DNA from 2 places in the Sphingobium sp. L-44 genome. Region 2 is predicted to be linked to the other one. Evidence: riboswitches for the same ligand, from Rfam matches in the RefSeq annotation. Region 2 holds a riboswitch; the other holds the start of a gene.
The links. Region 2 has a riboswitch for thiamine pyrophosphate ahead of AC13EK_RS18150 (TonB-dependent receptor). Riboswitches for the same ligand answer to the same signal wherever they lie in the genome.
Positions count from the first base shown of each region.

Region 1: it holds a riboswitch for thiamine pyrophosphate, as region 2 does, so the genes downstream of both, thiC (phosphomethylpyrimidine synthase ThiC) here and AC13EK_RS18150 (TonB-dependent receptor) in region 2, are expected to answer to the same signal.

Region 1 is NZ_JBSXOQ010000096.1:128,277-131,682, reverse strand. Features, by position in the region: gene AC13EK_RS14530 (prolyl oligopeptidase family serine peptidase) at 1-922, opposite strand, end outside; gene AC13EK_RS14525 (hypothetical protein) at 943-1,227, opposite strand; TPP riboswitch at 1,336-1,445, shown strand; gene thiC (phosphomethylpyrimidine synthase ThiC) at 1,500-3,406, shown strand, end outside.
Region 2 is NZ_JBSXOQ010000109.1:52,730-56,135, forward strand. Features, by position in the region: gene AC13EK_RS18150 (TonB-dependent receptor) at 1-1,397, opposite strand, end outside; TPP riboswitch at 1,427-1,536, opposite strand; gene AC13EK_RS18155 (glutathione S-transferase family protein) at 1,620-2,294, shown strand; gene AC13EK_RS18160 (hypothetical protein) at 2,299-2,937, shown strand; gene ndk (nucleoside-diphosphate kinase) at 3,213-3,406, opposite strand, start outside.

The DNA of each region.
Region 1 (3,406 bases), on a different contig from region 2:
TCACGCCGCCGCTTTCCCACGCCTCGCTGGTCTGGATCAGCACCTGCCCGTCGACCATGCCCTGCAGCTGGCTCTTGGCCGGCAGCGCCAGCCGCTTCGTCCCCTGCGCCGTCAACAGCCAGGTCTCGTTGCCGAAGAAGGTGACGCCGCGAAACAGGAAGGCGGCCCTGTTGCCCTGCCCATCGCTCAGCAGGATCGGCATCGACATGAGCTGGTCGCTCGCCGCGCCGCGAAACACTTCCTGTGCCTCGTCCAGTTTCTGCCCGCGCTTCAGCGTCTTGATGATGAAGGGATAGCCCGACTTGGTCAGGCTTTCCGCCCCCCAGTCGCGCGACAGGAGGAGCGTATCCTTGTCCAGCCACACCGCATCCTGCTTGGCATTGGGAATGTCGAACCCACCCGGCACGAACTGGCCGTCGACCAGGTCGAACTCGCGCAGCCGCACCGCATCCTCGCCACCATCCGATAGCGCCAGCAGCGCGATCCGCTCCTCGGGGTCGAGGATGGTCGCGCCCTTCCACACCCATTTCTTGCCCTCGGCCCTGGACAGCGCATCCAGGTCCAGCACGGTCGTCCATCTCGGCGACGCCGACGCATAATCAGCCTCGGACGTATAGCGCCACACGCCCTGCGGATGGTCGGCATCGCGCCAGAAATTATAGATGCGGCCATGGATCAGCATCGGCATCGCGATCCGGTCCTTGGCCGACGCGATCGCCAGCGCGTCCCTGTAATAGCCGGCATAGCGCGGATCGCCCTGCAGCGTGGCGACGGTCGCCTTGTTCTCCGCCTCCACCCACTGCATTGCGCGCGGCCCGGTCCAGTCCTCCAGCCAGACGAACGGATCGTCCGCCGGAGCAGGGGCGGGCGCGCCAGCGCCGGTCAGCAAGGCAGCAGAAACCATCGTCAAAAACCTCTTCATTGCGCCCCCCTTTGTTGTCCTCAATCCCGCGCGAACTGTCCCTTCAGATAGCGCCGCCGCAGCACCGCGCCCGCCACCAGCAGCGGCAGCGACGCGGCGCAGGCGACCAGCCCCAGCAGCATCGGCGACCAGCCCATCACGCTATGAACGCCAAAGGCCGACGGCAGGATCAGCAGCAGCGCACCCAGCGTCAGCAGCCACAGCCCCCAGCGCCGCGGCCGCACCGCCACCATCCGCATCTCGTGCCGCAACGCTTTGCGCCGGGCCTTCTCGGAATCGGGATGGGGTGGGGCGCTGTTCTGCACGATCGGCCTCTTGCTGGATCTCCTTCCAATTATGGTCTCCATCGCCCCGGCGCAAGGCGATCGGCTCGCGAAGGGCTTCCCCTGCCGCCGCGCTTGCGCTATCCAATGCCCATATCCCCGGGGGACCGTCCGCAGACGGTTGAGAGGCGGCTTTGTGGCCGCGACCCGCTGAACCTGATCCAGTTGACACTGGCGTAGGGAGGGAAGCGCGTCGTGCCACTCGTCCCGTGACACCGCCCGCACTCTCTTTCCGCCTGAAGGAGAGAGAAGTTATGGCAGACGTCCCCGCCCGCACAGAAATGCGCGTCACCACCGGGCCCATTCGCGGCTCGAAGAAGATCCATGTCGGTCCGCGCAAGGTCGCCATGCGCGAAATTCATCTGGAGCCGGGCAGCGGCGAGCCGCCGGTCCGCGTCTATGACACGTCCGGTCCCTATACCGACCCCGACGCCCGCATCGACATCATGGCCGGCCTCCAGCAGCTTCGCCAAGACTGGATCCGCGATCGTGGCGATGTCGAGGAATATGATGCGCGCGAGATCAAGCCGGAGGATAATGGCCTCAAAGGCCCCGATCGGAGCGCCACCGGCACAGTCTCGACTGTGACGGAATCCAGAAATGGACGCGTCCAGCCCTTCCCCAATGTCGTGAAGCGCCCGTTGCGCGCCAAGCTCGGCGCCAACGTCTCCCAGATGCACTATGCCCGCCGCGGCATCATCACCCCGGAAATGGAATATGTCGCGGAGCGCGAAAATCTGGGCCGTGCCCGCCTCGCCGAATATGTCCGCGACGGCGAAAGCTGGGGGGCGTCGATCCCCGACTATGTGACGCCGGAATTCGTGCGCGATGAAGTCGCCCGCGGCCGCGCGATCATCCCGTCGAACATCAACCACCCGGAATCCGAGCCGATGGCGATCGGCCGCAATTTCCTGGTGAAGATCAACGCCAATATCGGCAACTCGGCGGTCGCCTCCGACGTCGCGTCCGAAGTCGACAAGCTGGTCTGGTCGATCCGCTGGGGTGCCGACACGGTGATGGACCTCTCCACCGGCCGCAACATCCACGACACCCGCGAATGGATCATCCGCAACTCGCCCGTGCCGATCGGCACCGTCCCCATCTATCAGGCGCTCGAAAAGGTCGGCGGCATCGCCGAAGACCTGACCTGGGATATCTTCCGCGATACCCTGATCGAACAGGCCGAACAGGGCGTCGACTATTTCACCATCCATGCCGGCGTCCGCCTCGCCTACATCCCGATGGCGGCGAAGCGCGTCACTGGCATCGTCTCGCGCGGCGGATCGATCATGGCGAAATGGTGCCTGGCGCACCACAAGGAGAGCTTCCTCTACGATCATTTCGACGAGATCACGGAGATCATGAAGGCCTATGACATCGCCTATTCGCTGGGCGATGGCCTGCGCCCCGGTTCGATTGCCGACGCCAATGACGAAGCACAATTCTCCGAACTCTACACGCTGGGCGAACTGACTCACCGCGCCTGGAAACAGGATGTGCAGGTGATGATCGAAGGGCCGGGGCATGTGCCCATGCACAAGATCAAGGAGAATATGGAAAAGCAGCTCCAGGTCTGCGGCGAAGCGCCCTTCTATACGCTGGGGCCGCTCACCACCGACATTGCGCCGGGCTATGACCATATCACTTCAGGGATCGGCGCCGCCCAGATCGGCTGGTATGGCACGGCGATGCTCTGCTACGTCACGCCTAAGGAGCATCTGGGCCTGCCCGACCGCGACGATGTGAAGGTCGGCGTCGTCACCTACAAGCTCGCCGCCCACGCCGCCGACCTTGCTAAGGGTCACCCGGCCGCCAAGGTCCGCGACGACGCGCTCAGCCGCGCGCGTTTCGAGTTCCGCTGGCGCGACCAGTTCAACCTGAGCCTCGATCCCGACACGGCCGAACAATATCATGACCAGACCCTGCCGGCCGAAGGCGCCAAGAGCGCCCATTTCTGCTCGATGTGCGGCCCTAAATTCTGCTCGATGAAGATCACCCAGGAAGTGCGCGACTTCGCCGCCAGGAAGAACCAGCCCGCCGACGGTTTCCTAGAAGCCGGTCTCACCGGCGCGGAAGTCGCCGAAGCCAGCAAGGCCGCCGCGTTGAAAGGCATGGAAGAGATGAGCAAACTCTTCAAGGAAACCGGCAGCGAACTCTATAT
Region 2 (3,406 bases):
TTGACGCCCTTGAAGCCGATGTCGATGCCCAGCTTGGGCGTCACCGCAATGCTGTCGGACAGGAAGAAGCCCTTGGTGACCGTCTCCGTGCGCTGATTTTCATAGGCCAGCAGCCGCCCGTCGGCGGTGCGGATCGCCTTGTCCTGATAGCCCCACTGGTCGACCGGCCGGCCATCGGCATCGATCGACGTATAGGATTGCGTCACCCGATCGGTGCCATAGTCGAACCAGAGGCCTGCGACGATCCGATGCGCGCCGGCCTGCAAGGTCAACTTGCTGACGTCGCCGACGCGGAACTGCTTGCCGGTCCAGTTGCCCATCACCGTGGCGACGCCATCGACCGCACCGGGCAGGTCGATCGGCTGGGTCAGCTCCTCGGTGCCCAGATAATTGCCGGTGGTGGCCAGCTGCGTGCCATAGGGCGAATTGCCATGGCCCATCTGCAGATAGGCACTGCTGTCGAAGCTCAGCGTGTCGCCGAGCTTGAGATGCACCGGCGCCGCGACATAGAAATTGCGGAACGGCGCGCGATAGAGCCGCCAGTAGTTGGTATTCCCCTCGCTATAGGTCTCGTCGAAATTATAGCCCCGGCCAGAGACGTCCCAGTCCGCCTTGCTCGGGCTGGGATAGGTCGATGTCTTGGCATCGTTGAAGGAAAAGGCGATGCTCGCCCGGTTCCCCTCACCCCATTCGTTCAGCAGCTTGGCGTCGATATGCTGGCGCTGGTCATGGCCCGCCCCGCGCCAGTTGTCGGCGCGGTTGTTGGAATAGGAAATGAAGCCCTTCAGCCCGGTCGACCCGATCCGTCCCGTGTCGATCCGCGCAAAGACGCGCCGCTCGTCATAGGAACCGACCGACAGGTTGACGAGGCCGCCCGCCTCCGCCCTGGGATCATCCAGCGTCAGCGACAACAGGCCGCCGGCCGCCGCGACTACCGGCGAGTCAATGTCTGCCGCGCCCTGCGCCAGCATCACCTGCCGCACATTCTCCGCATCGGCAAATTGCGAGGGATAGGCATAATAATAGCCGATGTCATTCTGCGGCGCGCCTTCCATGAGCACGCCGATCTGGTCCTGGCCCAAGCCGCGCAGCGTCAGGCTGGACGATGCCGACAGACCATAAGGGTCGCTGGAAGAGACATTGGCGCCGGGCAGCAGGTTGACCAGCTGGAACGCGTTGAGCGTCGGCGCCTGCTTGATGATGAAGTCGGTCGAGATCGCACTGACCGCCTTGGGCGCGCTCTGATCGGGCAACAGCCCTTCCGGATCGGGATGGCCGACGACCTGAATATTGGTCGACTGGTCCAGCTCATCCTCCGCCATCGCGGGCGATGCAATCATCAACAGGGCCAGCGTCAGGCAGGCGCTTCCAACATGGGGCAATCGGGCAGTCTTCATCTCACGTCCACTCCACAGGAGGGACGACGGACCTGCCGCCTTGCCCTCCCTACGCCGGTATCAGCCGGATCAGGTTCAGCGGGTCGTGGTCTGCTGACCACCTCTCAGCCGCGCATCAGCGGCCCCCCGGGGATGCCCGCCCCTTAGGCGTTTCGACGCGAAGTGGAAAGCCCTCTCTATCGGCTCTCGACTTATCGAAGCCCGCCCGGCTAAGACATGGCCATGATGAAGCTGTTCATTGGCAACAAGGCCTATTCGAGCTGGTCGCTGCGCGGCTGGCTGGCGTGCAAGCTCTCCGGCCTTCCGTTCGAGGAAGTGGTGGTCCCTCTCTATGACGAGGAATGGGAAAAGCGTCGCGAGGGCGACGAGTTCGCCCCCTCCTCCGGCAAGGTGCCGATCCTGTGGGATGGCGACGACATCGTCGTGTGGGACAGCCTGGCCATTGTCGAATATCTCAATGAAAAGACCGGGGGCGACCAGTTCTGGCCGACCGATCCGGGTGCCCGCGCCATGGCCCGCTCGATGGCGGCCGAAATGCACAGCAGCTTCGCCGCGCTCCGCCGCGAGCACAGCATGAACATCCGCCAGATCTATGATCCGGTCCCGCCGTCGGAGGCCGTCGCCCACGACATCAGCCGGATCATGCAGCTCTGGGCCCAGGCCCGCGCCCGCTATGGTGGCGAGGGCGACTTCCTGTTCGGCGAGTTCGGCGCCGTCGACCTGATGTTCGCGCCGGTCGTTACCCGCTTCATCACCTATCAGCTGCCGGTCGCCCGCTTTGCCGAAGCCTATATGCGCGCGATCATCGCCCATCCCTGGATGCAGGAATGGATCGGCGAGGCGCAGGCCGAGGAATGGGTGATCGACAAGTTCGAAGTCCCGCCACAGACGGCCTGATCCGATGAGCGACAGCCCCGAGGCCAAGCAGGAGACCCGCAAGGAGGAAGCCGCCCGCATCCGCCGGCGCTGGATCACGCTGGGCGAGTTGCTGGCAGTGGCGGCGGTGCTGATCTCCGCCCTCACCCTCTATCTCAACTGGGCCGACAAGAAGGACGAACGCGCCAGCAAGGCCGCCGAAAGCAGCAAGGCCTCCGCCCGCGCTGCCCGGCTGGTGCTGCACGCCGCGGCCGATGGCGACAGCCGCCTGACGCTCAAGCCCGCCGATCCCGATCAGCTGGTGCAGAGCCAGACCATCCATTTCCCCAGGGCGCTCGGCATCGCACCGGTCGACACCACCGGCGAACCGCGGATCGAGGCCGGCTGGTTCGAGGATGCGCTGAAAAAGGCGCGCAATGCCGCCAAGCTGCCCGACGACAGCATCGGCGACGAGAAACTGCCGGTGACCATCGTCACCCAGTTCGTCGTCAATGGCGACACCCACAGCGATTCCGCCGTCTACGACATCGGCTATGGCATCGCCGGCAAATGGCTGTCCGGCCACAAGCTGACCCTGCGCGGCCTGTCCCTCGTCAGCCACGCCCAGGGCGCCGACGCCCAGGCCAAGATCGACGCCCGCTGGGCCCGCCAGACAAAAGGCTAGAGCCGCACGGCCACGTTCAGGCAGGCCGAAGCTGACGTCTCAGTTCCTCCCCAAGCTTGCTTGGGGAGGTGGCAGCGCGAAGCGCTGACGGAGGGGCAATGGCGCGACCTCATCTACTTGCCCCTCCACCGCCTTCGGCGGTCCCCCTCCCCAAGCAAGCTTGGGGAGGATTACGGACAGTCGCCTACTACCCACCCGCGCCCCAGCAACAAAAAACCCGGCCGCTCCTTGCGGGAGCGCCGGGCCTTTTGCTCGTCCGGGGACGGGGGTCGGGTTTAGCCGACGATTTCTTCGGGCTTGAAGAAATAGGCGATCTCGATCGCGGCATTTTCTTCGCTGTCCGAACCATGGACCGAATTGGCTTCGATCGATTCGGCCAGTTCCTTGCGGATGGTGCCGGCGTCGGCATTGGCCGGGTTGGTGGCGCCCATGATGTCGCGGTTGCGGGTCACGGCGTTTTCGCCTTCCA